One region of the Lactiplantibacillus argentoratensis genome, then DNA from elsewhere that is predicted to be linked to it. Evidence: a T-box and tRNA genes for the amino acid it is inferred to sense, from the RefSeq annotation. Region 1 holds a T-box; the other holds one or more tRNA genes.
The links. A T-box is a leader RNA that pairs with one kind of tRNA and senses whether it is charged. The one in region 1 lies ahead of tyrS (tyrosine--tRNA ligase), so its partner is inferred to be a tRNA-Tyr.
Positions count from the first base shown of each region.

Region 2: it has a tRNA-Tyr gene. The T-box ahead of tyrS (tyrosine--tRNA ligase) is inferred to sense a tRNA for this amino acid. The anticodon was not compared.

Region 1 covers NZ_CP147647.1:2,347,030-2,356,322, reverse strand. Annotated here, with positions in the region: gene V7R88_RS11370 (YueI family protein) at 1-2, opposite strand, end outside; gene V7R88_RS11365 (C39 family peptidase) at 587-1,357, shown strand; gene V7R88_RS11360 (GH25 family lysozyme) at 1,832-3,172, shown strand; gene V7R88_RS11355 (hypothetical protein) at 3,273-3,938, shown strand; T-box leader at 4,117-4,311, shown strand; gene tyrS (tyrosine--tRNA ligase) at 4,365-5,621, shown strand; gene V7R88_RS11345 (ECF transporter S component) at 5,756-6,271, shown strand; rRNA gene V7R88_RS11340 (16S ribosomal RNA) at 6,886-8,452, shown strand; rRNA gene V7R88_RS11335 (23S ribosomal RNA) at 8,658-9,293, shown strand, end outside.
Region 2 covers NZ_CP147647.1:1,048,328-1,057,620, reverse strand. Annotated here, with positions in the region: gene V7R88_RS04945 (guanine permease) at 1-1,009, shown strand, start outside; gene V7R88_RS04940 (phosphoribosyltransferase family protein) at 1,012-1,554, shown strand; tRNA gene V7R88_RS04935 (tRNA-Leu) at 1,938-2,022, opposite strand; tRNA gene V7R88_RS04930 (tRNA-Cys) at 2,078-2,148, opposite strand; tRNA gene V7R88_RS04925 (tRNA-Gln) at 2,171-2,242, opposite strand; tRNA gene V7R88_RS04920 (tRNA-His) at 2,250-2,322, opposite strand; tRNA gene V7R88_RS04915 (tRNA-Trp) at 2,328-2,401, opposite strand; tRNA gene V7R88_RS04910 (tRNA-Tyr) at 2,410-2,492, opposite strand; tRNA gene V7R88_RS04905 (tRNA-Phe) at 2,498-2,570, opposite strand; tRNA gene V7R88_RS04900 (tRNA-Val) at 2,626-2,698, opposite strand; tRNA gene V7R88_RS04895 (tRNA-Glu) at 2,703-2,775, opposite strand; tRNA gene V7R88_RS04890 (tRNA-Ser) at 2,797-2,886, opposite strand; tRNA gene V7R88_RS04885 (tRNA-Asn) at 2,905-2,977, opposite strand; rRNA gene rrf (5S ribosomal RNA) at 2,984-3,100, opposite strand; rRNA gene V7R88_RS04875 (23S ribosomal RNA) at 3,172-6,092, opposite strand; tRNA gene V7R88_RS04870 (tRNA-Ala) at 6,252-6,324, opposite strand; tRNA gene V7R88_RS04865 (tRNA-Ile) at 6,366-6,440, opposite strand; rRNA gene V7R88_RS04860 (16S ribosomal RNA) at 6,527-8,093, opposite strand; gene V7R88_RS04855 (LTA synthase family protein) at 8,921-9,293, opposite strand, start outside.

The DNA of each region.
Region 1 (9,293 bases):
ATGCCGGTCAGGTCCTTTCACAATTAACCATAAGATTTAACTACTTTTACTACTATTGTAATAAAGAAAGCGCTTTAATCAACATAAAATTTTCTAAAGCTGATTAGAAGTTACATCTTTGGATGCCACTAGGCTTGAAACGGATGACAGATAATTAAGGACGCAACGGATTTGCCGGGGCCAATTTAATGCTGTTTTGAAAACAAGGACTCGGTGCTTCATAAAATAAAGAAGGTGCCCAGAATTAGGAAAGGTGGCTTCATCGGCAAATAACGAATATTCAAGGCCATTTTGGGAAAAGCCAGCCTCGGCCAGACAATCTCAATTATAATCTAAGTAACGGTCAGGGCTAATTTAACAAATTGATAATAAGGTTACTAATATATCAATAAACTGATTAAAGCAGTGTGTTGCTTAATGATTAACCAGGCTAACCTTAATCCTTGTCAGCATTGACTTACGGCTGATTATACAAGTCTTTTTTTTAAGATTGTAAAGGTGTATTATTGATTCGTCCATGGTATGATACTACATAGTATGTTAGTAAAGTAGTCAATCAAATTAAAAGAGAAACGGATGGTAACAAATGCCAAGACATTTACGGAAGCGGCGCCGGTCATGGACGCTGATCATAATTGCCATGGTGCTTTTGGGGGTCATTGGATTTACAAGCACACAAGTTTCTGACTGGATTGATGCATCGTTTACAACTAAACAAACGGATGCAGCTAAGTCTAGTTCCCAAACGAAGCCCAAGTCGGTCAATCAGGTCAAGTTGGACGTCCCGCTAGTGAATCAAATGACAACACCACGTTTATATAATGGTTGTGAGGTCACATCGCTGACGATGTTGATGAATTACGCGCATATTAATGTCACCAAGAATGAATTGGCGGCAAAGATTACGAGTGTACCACTCACTTATAGTGATGGCGAACATGGTAATCCAGAATATGGGTTTGTTGGGGATATTACTGGTAACAATCCTGGGTTAGGTGTTTATCATAAACCAATCTATAAATTGGCGAAAACTGAGACGAGCCATGTGAAGGACTTAACTGGGTCAAACTTTGATACTGTGATTGAACAGTTAGAACAGGGCCGGCCCGTTTGGACGATTACGACTGCTTCGTTTGCACCGGTCAGCACGATGCAAACTTGGCAGACACCACAGGGCTCCGTTAAAGTGACTTATGATATGCACAGCGTGGTCATTGTTGGCTTTAACCGGACTAAAAAGTTGATTTATGTTAACAATCCGTACGGAGAAAAACAGCAGGCAGTCAGCTGGAAGAATTTTGAGGCTGCTTATAATCAGATGGGCAAGCAAGCCATTGTTCTGACGTTACCACATTAGTTAGTTAACAACATGCTATTGTGAACCAATTAGTTTAAGCAACTAATCTTGGTCAAGATGAGCCAAAATCTTGATGAGGGTTAGTTGTTTTTTTTGTAGCGGCGCTTGCGAATGAAATGAGGGCGATGCCCGGTAATACGGGCAGTTTGGCTGCCGCAAATTAGTTTGAGAATGGGTGATTGCGAAACTGTTGTAACCAAACTGTAATCCAAATATCAGCCTTTCCGGAGTTGTTCATAATATTAACCATAAAGGGGCGAAGCTTTGTTAACAAGCTGTAACTGAATTGAAATCGAATTGACGCCGCAACCCATCGAAAATGACCTATCATTGGTAGTATAAGAATGTTAAAGTTATGGGTACGTCATAAACTGGTTTTAACAGTTTAGTTGTTTGTAATTGTGGGGATTACTAGCAACTTATAATGATAATTTTTTTAATTGCGGAGCACAATATGGGGAGAGGGACCGCATGATGGGGATTAAAAAGCTCAGTTGGTTAGTTGGAACGGTTGTGGTCGCCACACTTGGTATGCAAATTAATGTTCAAGCACAGGGACACGCGGTGGTTGATATTTCCGAGTGGCAAGGACAGCTCAGCCCAAGTCAGGTGCAGGCGATGAAGTCGCAAGTGCTATTTGTGATCAATCGCCGTCAGTATGGTTTGAATTATGTTGACCGGGATGCAGCAAATAATACGGCATTATATGTTCGCTATGGCATCCCGTTTGGTGAGTATGATTTTTCGCAGTTTACGGATGCCGTCAGTGCGCGCCGTGAAGCCCAGGCGTTTTATGCGCGGTCTAATAAGGCTGCTCGTTTTTATGCCTTGGATTTTGAAGTTAATACGGTCCGCTCCGGCTCAACCAATGCAGCCGTTGCGGCTTGGTATCACGAAATGCGGGCGTTGACCAATAAGAAACTGATTTTTTATTCGTACGCTTCGTTCGCACTAACGTATGCCAACCAAGCGCGGCAACGGTTCGACGCCCAGTGGATTGGAGCGCTAACACCCAACCCGCCGATCGTTCCGGCTGCGTTGTGGCAGTATACAGATCGTTATCACTTAGCTGGGCTAGCTGCGCCAGTTGATAATAGTCGGGTGATTACAAGCGTTCATCCCGTTTCGTGGTGGCTGGGGACGGACCGTGTTGCACGCGTTGTTACGAGTAACACCCAACCGAGACTAAAAGTTGTCCGCCATCGCCGGTTGACAGCGCCCGCCCGCAATCAATGGGACGGACGAGGACGAGCGACCCAACCAGTTGCCGCCATAAAGCCGTCAGTCGTAGTCCAAGCACAGCCACTCGCTCAATCGCAAGCACGGCCCCAGGTTCAGCCGGTTGTTAAGATTCAGCCGGAGCACCGGCTGGCGACCAACCAAAAGACACATTGGCGGGTCAAGCGGCGGGCATCGCGCACAATTAGCGTTAACCATCGTAAGGTAATTCGACACCGCGTCATTTGGCATCAAGCGACGCCGCCCAAAGTGGTAAAACTTAAAGTGACGCGGCGTAAAGGTACTAAGTTTAAGCTGAACACGGCCAGGGTAATAAAGCGTAGCCAACGCGGGCAAAGAAATCGAACAAACCGGGTGGCTCGTTTTAAAGGCCGGACACGGCAAGGGGGCACACGGCGTCAACGGTTGCTGGGACAGCGAAGAATAAGGCGTAATCAATTCCAACGGCACGCACCACGAGTAACGGTGCAGCGCCAGCAGTCAACGTTTCACCGTGAAGCACGTCGGCCAGTTCGACGATTCACACACACACGTCCCGTACATAATACTTCCCGGGACAAGCGAGGACTTAGCTGATGGCATGGCTGTCACTCGGTTCTCATTATCATGGTAGCAAAGGTTATTAATGGTTAAGTAAAATCGGTCATTTGTTGTAGAAATTAGGAGGACATTTTTCATGAACTTTAAGCGCAAAATTCAGTTGGGAATCGCCACGGCAACTGGGATGTTGGTGGTTGGAATCGTTGCCGTACCTTCAGTAACGAACGTACTACACGCGGCTTCAGACAATGTTAGTTTGGTTAGCCAGACAGCAGCACCTACGAGCGTCAAGGCAACTAATCAAACAGTCAAGGCTATCAGCGCAAGCGGGACAAAGGGTAATTACCGGGTGAAGTACGCCAAAGCTGGGACTAGTTCGACGACTGCGACCTATCAGCAGACGAACTACAATACGAAAAGCGATGCTAGTAACCAAGTCGATTATTTAGCGAATACGCAAGGTCAGCGTACGACGCTTAATTCAGGTACGGCAGCGACGGTCCAAGGGACGATGGGCAAAGTGTATGTTCATTGGAACACGGGTAGCTGGTCAGTGACAACGATTGCCAATACGCAGGACGTTGCCGGTAATCCAACTAAGTTTGCTAATCAGGTCAATAATCAGATTCAAAAGCAAGATTTAACAAGCAAGAATGTCACCAGTGGCGCTGTCACGGTATACGATACACCACAAAACGGACAGGCTAACTCAGTTCAGTGGCAAAACGGCAAGCAGGTTGCTAAGGTTCAAGGCCAACAAGCCAATACGGTCATTAAAATTGCGGCGAATGCTAAAAATTAGGCGTTTACTCGGAAGATCAGTAAATAAGCAGTGGGCGCTTGGACGTAATCGGAGCGGCGATGCTAGCCGCGTTTCCGTACTGAACGCCCTCAGCTAGCCAGTGGCCGTCAATGCGGTGTTTCGACGGAAAATAGGATTGACTTTTGTCCGTGGAGTGCTTATGATGTTAGATAATAATTAAAAAGTAGTGATCGTTAATTAGTAGTCGTTGACCCAACAGTCTAGCGACTCGGTGGGTGGTGCGAACCGAGCTGTGGTCAAGGATGAATTACATAACGTGAACTGCCATTGGCCGGATGATATCCGTTACTAATCAATGAGCGATCACATTTGGTGATAACTTGGGTGGTAACGCGGAAAACTCGTCCCTGTTTTGATGACAGGGACGAGTTTTTTTGTCCAGCGACAATCACAAGGAGGACTAACATGAACATTATCGACGATTTAAAATGGCGTGGTGCCATTAACCAACAAACGGATGAGGCCGGGTTAAAGGAACTTACCGAAAACCAATCCGTCTCACTATACTGTGGGATTGATCCAACCGGGGATAGTATGCATATTGGGCATTTGATTCCCTTCATGATTCTCAAACGATTCCAGTTGGCTGGTCACCATCCCTACGTTGTAGTTGGTGGTGGGACCGGTGCTATCGGTGATCCGTCTGGTAAGAACTCAGAACGTAAGTTACAGACCATGGATCAAGTGAAGCATAATCAGGATGGCTTAAGTGCTCAGATGTACAAGTTGTTTGGTCATGACGAAAACTTTTCGATTGTAAATAACTATGATTGGTTATCCAAAATTTCATTACTAGATTTCTTACGCGATTATGGTAAGTTGTTCAGTGTGAACACGATGCTGAACAAAGAAGTTGTGGCTAGCCGGTTGGAGGTCGGAATTTCATACACTGAATTCACGTACCAAATCTTACAATCAGTTGACTTCTTACACTTGTACCGGGCTGAACACGTGCAACTCCAGATTGGTGGGGCCGATCAGTGGGGCAACATCACGGCGGGGACGGATTTGATTCACCGCTTAGAAGGTAATGACGCCAAGGCTTACGGGTTGACGATCCCATTATTGTTGAAGGCGGATGGGACTAAGTTCGGCAAGACTGCTGGTGGGGCCGTGTGGTTAAACCCTGAGCGGACATCACCATATGAATTTTATCAATTCTGGATCAACCAGGATGATCGGGATGTCGTCAAATATCTCAAGTACTTCACGTTCTTAAGTCATGAAGAAATTGACCGCCTAGCCGAAACAGTGAAGACTGCACCTGAAAAACGGGAAGCACAACGGCGGTTAGCTGAAGAAGTCACGGAATTTGTTCATGGTAAGCAGGCGGTAGTTGAAGCTGAAAATATTACTAAGGCGTTGTTTACTGGTGATGTTCAAAGTTTAACAGCAGACGAAATCGAACAAGGATTCAAAGGGGTGCCATCAGCCGACGTCTCTGCTGAAAAGCAGAATATTGTTTTGTGGTTGGTTGACGCCACAAAATTCGAACCTTCACGGCGTCAAGCACGGGAAGATATCAAAAACGGTGCGATTCGTATCAATGGTGAAAAGGTGACGGATGTTGATGCCGAGATTGATCCATCAGCTGCTTTTAATGGCAAATTTGTCATTGTCCGTCGGGGTAAGAAACGTTACTTCTTGGCACACGTTAAGTAAATTAATTTAGCAAGTAGACTGGACCCGGTGTGGCCCAGTCTTTTTATTATTATCGTAAGTAGGAACTGGTGTAAACTTTACTTTGGTTGCACTAACAAGGTGTGATCATGGCCAGATGAGAATCAATTGAGGAGATGAAAGTTTTGGTGGGGGTTAAATTTAATACGCGTACGATTGCAATCTTAGGAATGTTGATTGCACTTAATGTTGTTATTTCTATCTTTTTCCATATTCCAATCCCGATGACGCATGGTTATATTAATTTATGTGATGCGGGAATCTTTATTGCAGCACTGATTTTTGGCTGGCGTGGTGGTGTCATTGTTGGTGGCGCCAGTGGGCTATTGTTGGATCTGTTGCTGGGATACCCACAGTATATGTTCTTCTCGCTACTTGTTCATGGCTTAGAAGGTGGGCTAGCAGGGTATCTTGGTGCTGGTAAATCGCATGGTCGGCAGATTGCGGCAATTATCACGGCAGCGGTGGTTATGGTTGTCGGCTACTTTTTATCAGATTCATTGTTGTATACGATGGCAGCGGGGCTAGTTGGTGTGCCGACTAATTTAGTTCAGGCCGTAGTTGGTGGTATCCTGGCGTTTCCAATTGTTGCTGGTATTCGTCCAATTGTTAAGGGCCACTTGAACATGTAAAATTAGATGTGATTTGTTATTCGGTTAAATTAAGTGCTCGCTAGATTTTAGGCGGGCGCTTTTTATATTGTGGTGGGTGTGTACCGCAGTATGGTGGCTGACAAGTCTGGGAGGTTGGCCAATTTCGCAGGAGGGGAATTGCTGACCTATAATGTAGCAATTGTGTAATTTTTCGACACTGGACAGCTGGGTTTTCATAAAAATGAAAAAATATTGAATTATTTGTTGACAGTTTCGTGGTCGGCTGGTATATTAGTAAACGTTGCTGCTACGGCAGATGCAATTCATCATCAAATAATTATTGAAATTAGTTGTTGACAACTTCTTCAGTAATTGGTAAGATAGTTTCTGTTGTCGCAACGGCAACCACGACAAATTAATCAAGTTACTTCTTAAAAAAAGTTGTTGACAAGATATTGATTAAGATGTTATGATGATTAAGTTGTGTTAAGCGATTAACACACGGAATTAGATCTTTGAAAACTGAACAAAGTTTCGACGAATCAAATGTGTAGGGTCTCTTGATTTTGAATCAAGAGCAAACATTTGCGAAGTCAATTCGCTAGCAAATAAATTTTAGTACAACATTAAATGAGCTTTTTAGAACTCATCATTAATTTGAGAGTTTGATCCTGGCTCAGGACGAACGCTGGCGGCGTGCCTAATACATGCAAGTCGAACGAACTCTGGTATTGATTGGTGCTTGCATCATGATTTACATTTGAGTGAGTGGCGAACTGGTGAGTAACACGTGGGAAACCTGCCCAGAAGCGGGGGATAACACCTGGAAACAGATGCTAATACCGCATAACAACTTGGACCGCATGGTCCGAGTTTGAAAGATGGCTTCGGCTATCACTTCTGGATGGTCCCGCGGCGTATTAGCTAGATGGTGAGGTAACGGCTCACCATGGCAATGATACGTAGCCGACCTGAGAGGGTAATCGGCCACATTGGGACTGAGACACGGCCCAAACTCCTACGGGAGGCAGCAGTAGGGAATCTTCCACAATGGACGAAAGTCTGATGGAGCAACGCCGCGTGAGTGAAGAAGGGTTTCGGCTCGTAAAACTCTGTTGTTAAAGAAGAACATATCTGAGAGTAACTGTTCAGGTATTGACGGTATTTAACCAGAAAGCCACGGCTAACTACGTGCCAGCAGCCGCGGTAATACGTAGGTGGCAAGCGTTGTCCGGATTTATTGGGCGTAAAGCGAGCGCAGGCGGTTTTTTAAGTCTGATGTGAAAGCCTTCGGCTCAACCGAAGAAGTGCATCGGAAACTGGGAAACTTGAGTGCAGAAGAGGACAGTGGAACTCCATGTGTAGCGGTGAAATGCGTAGATATATGGAAGAACACCAGTGGCGAAGGCGGCTGTCTGGTCTGTAACTGACGCTGAGGCTCGAAAGTATGGGTAGCAAACAGGATTAGATACCCTGGTAGTCCATACCGTAAACGATGAATGCTAAGTGTTGGAGGGTTTCCGCCCTTCAGTGCTGCAGCTAACGCATTAAGCATTCCGCCTGGGGAGTACGGCCGCAAGGCTGAAACTCAAAGGAATTGACGGGGGCCCGCACAAGCGGTGGAGCATGTGGTTTAATTCGAAGCTACGCGAAGAACCTTACCAGGTCTTGACATACTATGTAAATCTAAGAGATTAGACGTTCCCTTCGGGGACATGGATACAGGTGGTGCATGGTTGTCGTCAGCTCGTGTCGTGAGATGTTGGGTTAAGTCCCGCAACGAGCGCAACCCTTATTATCAGTTGCCAGCATTAAGTTGGGCACTCTGGTGAGACTGCCGGTGACAAACCGGAGGAAGGTGGGGATGACGTCAAATCATCATGCCCCTTATGACCTGGGCTACACACGTGCTACAATGGATGGTACAACGAGTTGCGAACTCGCGAGAGTAAGCTAATCTCTTAAAGCCATTCTCAGTTCGGATTGTAGGCTGCAACTCGCCTACATGAAGTCGGAATCGCTAGTAATCGCGGATCAGCATGCCGCGGTGAATACGTTCCCGGGCCTTGTACACACCGCCCGTCACACCATGAGAGTTTGTAACACCCAAAGTCGGTGGGGTAACCTTTTAGGAACCAGCCGCCTAAGGTGGGACAGATGATTAGGGTGAAGTCGTAACAAGGTAGCCGTAGGAGAACCTGCGGCTGGATCACCTCCTTTCTAAGGAATATTACGGAAACCTACACACGCGTCGAAACTTTGTTTAGTTTTGAGAGATTTAACTCTCAAAACTTGTTCTTTGAAAACTAGATAATATCAAATATATTTTTTCATAATGAAACCGAGAACACCGCGTTTTTTGAGTTTTTTATTGAAGTTTAATTATCGCTAAACTCATTAATCGCATTTACCGTTAGGTAAATGAGGTTAAGTTAACAAGGGCGCATGGTGAATGCCTTGGCACTAGGAGCCGATGAAGGACGGGACTAACACCGATATGCTTCGGGGAGCTGTACGTAAGCTATGATCCGGAGATTTCCGAATGGGGCAACCCAGCAGTTTTAATCAACTGTTACCACTAGATGAATTCATAGTCTAGTTGGAGGTAAACGCTGTGAACTGAAACATCTCATTAGCAGCAGGAATATAAAGAAATTTCGATTCCCTAAGTAGCGGCGAGCGAACGGGGAACAGCCCAAACCAAAGTGCTTGCACTTTGGGGTTGTAGGACTGAACATTTGAGTTACCAAAGAACTTGATAGTCGAAGGATTTGGGAAAATCCGCCATAGATGGTGATAGCCCAGTAGATTAAATCAAATTCTCTCAGTTCAGGATCCTGAGTACGGCGGAACACGTGAAATTCCGTCGGAATCCGGGAGGACCATCTCCCAAGGCTAAATACTACCTAGTGACCGATAGTGAACCAGTACCGTGAGGGAAAGGTGAAAAGCACCCCGGGAGGGGAGTGAAATAGTTCCTGAAACCATGTGCCTACAATAAGTCAGAGCGCGTTAATGCGTGATGGCGTGCCTTTTGTAGAATGAACCGGCGAGTTATGAT
Region 2 (9,293 bases), 1.3 Mb from region 1:
TATGGCGATGAGTCTTGGCTTTGCGGTCTTTCCGACTGCATTCTCATTTGGATTAGTTGGTTTGATCAACGGAGTGGCTGGTTCCGTTGCACCGGTTTCATTTCAAGCGGAGTCCCTCGCACTAGTCGGGCATCTGGGACATAATTTACGCGAACGGTCGTCGATCATCTTTTTAGGTGCGAGTCTAATGTTCGTGATTGGCCTGACTGGCACTCTGCCGCTCATTGTTCACAGCCTGGGCAATCAGCTTATGGCAGCAATGATGGCGGGCGTCGGGTTAATGTTGGCTAAAATCGCATTACAAATGGCGCATGAACAGCCTCGATTTGGCTGGCTGTCAATCGGCTTGGCGGCTACGACTTATTTGATCAGCAAAGATTTAGTATGGACAATTGCCGTATCAGTGATTGGGACCAGCTGTTACGCAGCGACGACGCATTATCGCGTCACACTACCGGAACACGTGACGACCCGCAAATTACAATTTGTCAGACCACAGTTCAGTTTTAAAATCATGCGAGGTGCGCTAAGTCTAGCTTGTCTTAATATCGGCGCTAACCTCTCGTATGGCCTAATTACTGGCCAAATGACGGGACGGCACCCCAACCCGGTCAATCTAAATCTACTGACTAGTAGTCAGGCATTAGCAGACCTAGGAACTAGCCTGCTGGGCGGTGCACCAGTCGAAACGATTATTTCTGCGACGGCCAGCGCACCTGAACCAGTAATTGCGGGTATCCTAATGATGTTGATCATGATGCTGATTCTTCTACTAGGATGGCTGCCGAAACTCGGGAAAGTCGTCCCTAGCAGTGCGATTGCCGGTTTTCTGTTCATCTTAGGAACCATTGTCATTTTCCCGGAGAATGCCGCCACCGCCCTGCATGGCTCGTTAAACACTGTTGCCGGTGTGACCCTCGTCGTGACCGCCCTTGTCGATCCATTTGCAGGGCTAATGACCGGAGCACTACTAAAATTTGGATTGCCATTAATTGGATTGGGGTTATAAATATGCAAACTTATCAGTTAACATTAGGAGCACTAACACGTCAGTTACCATTGATTCGTTTAAACGCCACGACCAGCATCGCTTCTTTCGTCCTATTGGGCGACGCGGAATTAACTGACTATGCCGCCCGTCAACTCAGTCAGCGGCTAAGCACCATTGAATTCGATTATCTAGTCACGATGGAAAGTAAGGGCATTCCGCTAGCCCAGGCGCTAAGCCAGGCCACGAACCACCCCCGCTTTATCGTTTTACGTAAGAATCGTAAGGACTACATGCAATACCCGCTTAGTGAGCCGGTAGCGGCGATTACGACCAGTACCCCACAACAGCTAGTTTTAGACGGTACTGACGCCGCACTGATCAATCATAAGCGCGTCATCATTATCGACGACGTCATTAGCACTGGGGGCTCGTTAAACGCCGCCAACGCCCTCCTACACCAAGCTGGCGCCCAAGTGGTCAAGCAGATGGCAATTTTAGCAGAAGGCGCCGCCAGCGAACGAACAGATATCGATTTTTTGGCACCGTTACCATTATTTGACTAGCTGCGGTTCAGAAACACATTACAACTCACTAGCGAGTCACAAAGCAGAACAAGCACCATGGACTTAAACCAACTACTTCAGTTATCACCGAGTGCAACGAGCAAGTTTTAGATGGATGGATTCGTTTTAAAGACCTACCATAATATGAAAAGCCCTATGTTAGCATGATTTATGCTAATACAGGGCTTTTCGATGCTTACGAGACTATTTCTACGTTCATATTCATGCAATGCTAATATTGTAAATTTATTCTTTGCAATTGGAAAGTTCACCCAAAAATCATTTTGCCTATTTTCGCATGATTCTAAGAATACAAAAAAGCCGTTATATCAACGATATAACGACTTCTTAAAGGTACTTAGAGCTTCCTGAAAACCTCTTAGTACCGGCGATCGGGGTCGAACCGATACTCCCTCAACGGGAACTGGATTTTGAGTCCAGCGCGTCTGCCAATTCCGCCACGCCGGCAAAATAATAACTAGATGGAACATAAATCTGATCAGGATTATAACCTTTTCAGGAAAGGCGGTAACCGGATTTGAACCGGTGATGAAGGTTTTGCAGACCTCTGCCTTACCACTTGGCTATACCGCCATCATTTATTGCCCAAACCCAACTGGGTTAGCTGGATTCGAACCAGCGCATGATGGAGTCAAAGTCCATTGCCTTACCACTTGGCTATAACCCAATCAAAGGGCGGTAGGTGGGAATCGAACCCACGCGTGCCGGAGCCACAATCCGGTGCGTTAACCACTTCGCCACTACCGCCATCATGGCAGGGATAGTAGGAGTTGAACCCACACCGACGGTTTTGGAGACCGTTGTTCTACCATTAAACTATATCCCTATAAAGAATGGAGGGGAGTGGATTCGAACCACCGAACCCGAAGGAGCGGATTTACAGTCCGCCGCGTTTAGCCAGACTTCGCTACCCCTCCATAAATGGCGCGGGACGGAATCGAACCGCCGACACATGGAGCTTCAATCCATTGCTCTACCGACTGAGCTACCGAGCCATATCATTCTTCATGATGGAGTCTATTAAATTATTGATGAGTAACTCTCATCAGATGGAGGATACAGGGCTCGAACCTGTGACCCTCTGCTTGTAAGGCAGACGCTCTCCCAACTGAGCTAATCCTCCATAATGACCCCTACGGGATTCGAACCCATGTTACTGCCGTGAAAGGGCAGTGTCTTAAACCACTTGACCAAGGGGTCATATTTATTATATCTAACTAACGGAGAGTAAGGGATTCGAACCCTTGAAACAGGTATAACCCGTTTACAGCATTTCCAATGCTGCTCCTTCAGCCACTCGGACAACTCTCCATGGCTTACCGTAGATAACTCCGACAGGCGGGCTCGAACCGTCGACATCTTGATTAACAGTCAAGCGCTCTACCAACTGAGCTATGTCGGAATAATCGCATGGCAACGTCCTACCCTCGCAGGGAGCGATCCCCCAACTACTCTCGGCGCTAAGAAGCTTAACTTCTGTGTTCGACATGGGAACAGGTGTATCCTTCTCGCCATCGTCACCACACTATTGAGAAACTTGTGCTCTCAAAACTAGACAATATCAAATATCTTCATATGAACCGGAACACCAATTACTTGGTTAAGTCCTCGACCGATTAGTATTAGTCCGCTTCATGCGTCACCGCACTGCCACTTCTAACCTATCTACCTGATCATCTTTCAGGGGTCTTACTTCCATAAAGGAATGGGAAATCTCATCTCGAGGTGTGTTTCACACTTAGATGCTTTCAGCGTTTATCACATCCATACGTAGCTACCCAGCGATGCGCCTGGCGGCACAACTGGTACACCAGAGGTATGTCCATCCCGGTCCTCTCGTACTAAGGACAGGTCCTCTCAAATTTCCTACGCCCGCGACGGATAGGGACCGAACTGTCTCACGACGTTCTGAACCCAGCTCGCGTACCGCTTTAATGGGCGAACAGCCCAACCCTTGGGACCGACTACAGCCCCAGGATGCGATGAGCCGACATCGAGGTGCCAAACCTCCCCGTCGATGTGGACTCTTGGGGGAGATAAGCCTGTTATCCCCAGGGTAGCTTTTATCCGTTGAGCGATGGCCCTTCCATACGGTACCACCGGATCACTAAGCCCGACTTTCGTCCCTGCTCGACCTGTCTGTCTCGCAGTCAAGCTCCCTTGTGCCTTTACACTCTGCGAATGATTTCCAACCATTCTGAGGGAACCTTTGGGCGCCTCCGTTACTTTTTAGGAGGCGACCGCCCCAGTCAAACTGCCCACCTGACACTGTCTCCCACCACGATTAGTGGTGCGGGTTAGAGTGGTCATACAGCGAGGGTAGTATCCCACCAACGCCTCCACCGAAACTAGCGTTCCGGTTTCTATGGCTCCTACCTATCCTGTACAAGCTGTACAAACACTCAATATCAAGCTACAGTAAAGCTCCATGGGGTCTTTCCGTCCTGTCGCGGGTAGTCCGCATCTTCACGGACAATATAATTTCACCGAGTCTCTCGTTGAGACAGTGCCCAGATCGTTACGCCTTTCGTGCGGGTCGGAACTTACCCGACAAGGAATTTCGCTACCTTAGGACCGTTATAGTTACGGCCGCCGTTTACTGGGGCTTCAATTCTGAGCTTCGCCGAAGCTAACCCATCCTTTTAACCTTCCAGCACCGGGCAGGCGTCAGCCCCTATACGTCATCTTACGATTTTGCAGAGACCTGTGTTTTTGATAAACAGTCGCCTGGGCCTATTCACTGCGGCTGATCTTGCGATCAGCACCCCTTCTCCCGAAGTTACGGGGTCATTTTGCCGAGTTCCTTAACGAGAGTTCACTCGCTCACCTTAGGATTCTCTCCTCGACTACCTGTGTCGGTTTGCGGTACGGGTAGTTAAGTACTCACTAGAAGCTTTTCTCGGCAGTGTGACATCAGACGCTTCGCTACTAAATTTCGCTCCCCATCACAGCTTGTCCTTAAAGTGAAAAGCATTTGACTCTTCACAAGACTTACTGCTTGGACATTCTAATCCAACAGAATGCACATCTTAGCCTCCTGCGTCCCTCCATTGCTCAAACGCACTTAACTAGTACAGGAATCTCAACCTGTTATCCATCGTCTACGCCTCTCGGCCTCGACTTAGGTCCCGACTAACCCTGGGAGGACGAGCCTTCCCCAGGAAACCTTAGTCATTCGGTGGATAGGATTCTCACCTATCTTTCGCTACTCATACCGGCATTCTCACTTCTAAGCGCTCCACAAGTCCTCACGATCTTGCTTCACCGCCCTTAGAACGCTCTCCTATCACGCGACCTAATGGTCGCATCCATGGTTTCGGTAGTATGCTTAGCCCCGGTACATTTTCGGCGCAGGATCACTCGACTAGTGAGCTATTACGCACTCTTTAAATGGTGGCTGCTTCTGAGCCAACATCCTAGTTGTCTATGCAACTCCACATCCTTTTCCACTTAGCATACATTTAGGGACCTTAACTGATGGTCTGGGCTGTTCCCCTTTCGACGGTGGATCTTATCACTCATCGTCTGACTCCCGGATATGAATCAATGGCATTCGGAGTTTATCTGAATTCAGTAACCCAAGACGGGCCCCTAGTCCAAATAGTGCTCTACCTCCATGATCCTAATTCCGAGGCTAGCCCTAAAGCTATTTCGGAGAGAACCAGCTATCTCCAAGTTCGTTTGGAATTTCACCGCTATCCACACCTCATCCCAGCAATTTTCAACTTACACGGGTTCGGTCCTCCAGTGCGTTTTACCGCACCTTCAACCTGGACATGGATAGGTCACCTGGTTTCGGGTCTATAACCTCGTACTAAAATCGCCCATTTCAGACTCGCTTTCGCTACGGCTCCGACTTTTTAGTCTTAACCTTGCACGGGATCATAACTCGCCGGTTCATTCTACAAAAGGCACGCCATCACGCATTAACGCGCTCTGACTTATTGTAGGCACATGGTTTCAGGAACTATTTCACTCCCCTCCCGGGGTGCTTTTCACCTTTCCCTCACGGTACTGGTTCACTATCGGTCACTAGGTAGTATTTAGCCTTGGGAGATGGTCCTCCCGGATTCCGACGGAATTTCACGTGTTCCGCCGTACTCAGGATCCTGAACTGAGAGAATTTGATTTAATCTACTGGGCTATCACCATCTATGGCGGATTTTCCCAAATCCTTCGACTATCAAGTTCTTTGGTAACTCAAATGTTCAGTCCTACAACCCCAAAGTGCAAGCACTTTGGTTTGGGCTGTTCCCCGTTCGCTCGCCGCTACTTAGGGAATCGAAATTTCTTTATATTCCTGCTGCTAATGAGATGTTTCAGTTCACAGCGTTTACCTCCAACTAGACTATAAATTCATCTAGTGGTAACAGTTGATTAAAACTGCTGGGTTGCCCCATTCGGAAATCTCCGGATCATAGCTTACGTACAGCTCCCCGAAGCATATCGGTGTTAGTCCCGTCCTTCATCGGCTCCTAGTGCCAAGGCATTCACCATGCGCCCTTGTTAACTTAACCTCATTTACCTAACGGTAAATGCGATTAATGAGTTTAGCGATAATTAAACTTCAATAAAAAACTCAAAAAACGCGGTGTTCTCGGTTTCATTATGAAAAAATATATTTGATATTATCTAGTTTTCAAAGAACAAGTTTCAATGACGACTAACGTCGTCAATGGAGAATAGCGGGATCGAACCGCTGACCCCCTGCTTGCAAAGCAGGTGCTCTCCCAGCTGAGCTAATTCCCCATGAGGTATTCAACTTATGGAACCAACTGGTTCGGTTCCAATGGGCCTAAATGGACTTGAACCATCGACCTCACGCTTATCAGGCGTGCGCTCTAAACCAGCTGAGCTATAGGCCCAAAAAACGCTTATTAAATTGAGAGTTAGACCTCTCAAAACTAAACAAAGTTTCGAAGAATGTGTAGGTTTCCGTAATATTCCTTAGAAAGGAGGTGATCCAGCCGCAGGTTCTCCTACGGCTACCTTGTTACGACTTCACCCTAATCATCTGTCCCACCTTAGGCGGCTGGTTCCTAAAAGGTTACCCCACCGACTTTGGGTGTTACAAACTCTCATGGTGTGACGGGCGGTGTGTACAAGGCCCGGGAACGTATTCACCGCGGCATGCTGATCCGCGATTACTAGCGATTCCGACTTCATGTAGGCGAGTTGCAGCCTACAATCCGAACTGAGAATGGCTTTAAGAGATTAGCTTACTCTCGCGAGTTCGCAACTCGTTGTACCATCCATTGTAGCACGTGTGTAGCCCAGGTCATAAGGGGCATGATGATTTGACGTCATCCCCACCTTCCTCCGGTTTGTCACCGGCAGTCTCACCAGAGTGCCCAACTTAATGCTGGCAACTGATAATAAGGGTTGCGCTCGTTGCGGGACTTAACCCAACATCTCACGACACGAGCTGACGACAACCATGCACCACCTGTATCCATGTCCCCGAAGGGAACGTCTAATCTCTTAGATTTGCATAGTATGTCAAGACCTGGTAAGGTTCTTCGCGTAGCTTCGAATTAAACCACATGCTCCACCGCTTGTGCGGGCCCCCGTCAATTCCTTTGAGTTTCAGCCTTGCGGCCGTACTCCCCAGGCGGAATGCTTAATGCGTTAGCTGCAGCACTGAAGGGCGGAAACCCTCCAACACTTAGCATTCATCGTTTACGGTATGGACTACCAGGGTATCTAATCCTGTTTGCTACCCATACTTTCGAGCCTCAGCGTCAGTTACAGACCAGACAGCCGCCTTCGCCACTGGTGTTCTTCCATATATCTACGCATTTCACCGCTACACATGGAGTTCCACTGTCCTCTTCTGCACTCAAGTTTCCCAGTTTCCGATGCACTTCTTCGGTTGAGCCGAAGGCTTTCACATCAGACTTAAAAAACCGCCTGCGCTCGCTTTACGCCCAATAAATCCGGACAACGCTTGCCACCTACGTATTACCGCGGCTGCTGGCACGTAGTTAGCCGTGGCTTTCTGGTTAAATACCGTCAATACCTGAACAGTTACTCTCAGATATGTTCTTCTTTAACAACAGAGTTTTACGAGCCGAAACCCTTCTTCACTCACGCGGCGTTGCTCCATCAGACTTTCGTCCATTGTGGAAGATTCCCTACTGCTGCCTCCCGTAGGAGTTTGGGCCGTGTCTCAGTCCCAATGTGGCCGATTACCCTCTCAGGTCGGCTACGTATCATTGCCATGGTGAGCCGTTACCTCACCATCTAGCTAATACGCCGCGGGACCATCCAGAAGTGATAGCCGAAGCCATCTTTCAAGCTCGGACCATGCGGTCCAAGTTGTTATGCGGTATTAGCATCTGTTTCCAGGTGTTATCCCCCGCTTCCGGGCAGGTTTCCCACGTGTTACTCACCAGTTCGCCACTCACTCAAATGTAAATCATGATGCAAGCACCAATCAATACCAGAGTTCGTTCGACTTGCATGTATTAGGCACGCCGCCAGCGTTCGTCCTGAGCCAGGATCAAACTCTCAAATTAATGATGAGTTCTAAAAAGCTCATTTAATGTTGTACTAAAATTTATTTGCTAGCGAATTGACTTCGCAAATGTTTTGCTCTTGATTCAAAATCAAGAGACCCTACACATTTGATTCGTCGAAACTTTGTTCAGTTTTCAAAGGTCTAAATCGTTCGTTGATTACCTCAACGCAACTATTAAAGTTTATCATCATCAGAACAACCTGTCAACATCTTTTTATAAATTATTTTGAATAACTATTCAATGTAAATGTTCACATCGATTCGAATATTCATAATAATGAGTAATGTTGCATATCGCTCTTAACGACAAGAAATATAATACCAAGAATAACGACCCGGGTCAACCCTTTTTATGAATTAATTTCAGAAAAGTTTTAAACACCGATTAATGTCGCAATAGACTATATTTTACGGGGTTTTGATCGAGATAGCAAGCAAAAATTCAATAAATCTCCCTTTAATTTTCAACGACTGTTTTTCAATAGTACAGCAACGCTCGCATAATGAATATTATCTCGTTGACAATCGACCAAATCAAGACGACTAAACGGTCAACAGCTCCACATCATGACCGGCCGTTATTGATTCACAACGCTCCCCTGCTATTCCAACGTCTCATTTATTCGAGACTAAGAATAGATTGCAGTCGATCACACCATCGACTTGGTAACACTTCCGCGTTCACCATCAGTGTTAATCCAAAATGCGCAACTGTCAGCACAATAATCGTGTCTCGAACCGAGTCCAAGACCAATGCCAACTTATCTTCGCAACCAAAAAAGGGATAACGCCGTCAGCGTTATCCCTTAGTTGATACGAGTTCGATTAATCAGAACTACTGCTTGAACTACTACTGTCACTTGAGCTAGACAGTTCTGGTGCATCCGTCTTATACAGACTTTCGGTTGATTTACCCTTATGCTTCGAAAGAACACTGGTCTTCTTCTCAGCTTGAATCTCTTTCAGTGATTTGAGGGTCTTAGTCAGCTTATAACTGTAATCCGACTTATCGACCTTCTTAAACCCTTTAGGCGTGTAGAACCGTAGTAAGTCCCCTTGGATGACCCGGTCAGAGAGCGAGAGTTCCGTCGTCACGTGATTTTGCATCTGCTTGACGGTATCCTTCTGCTTCGTCGTCATATCCGTCAGTTTCTTACCGGTCTTCGAATCATAGACTGTCCCACTGATCTTCGTATAT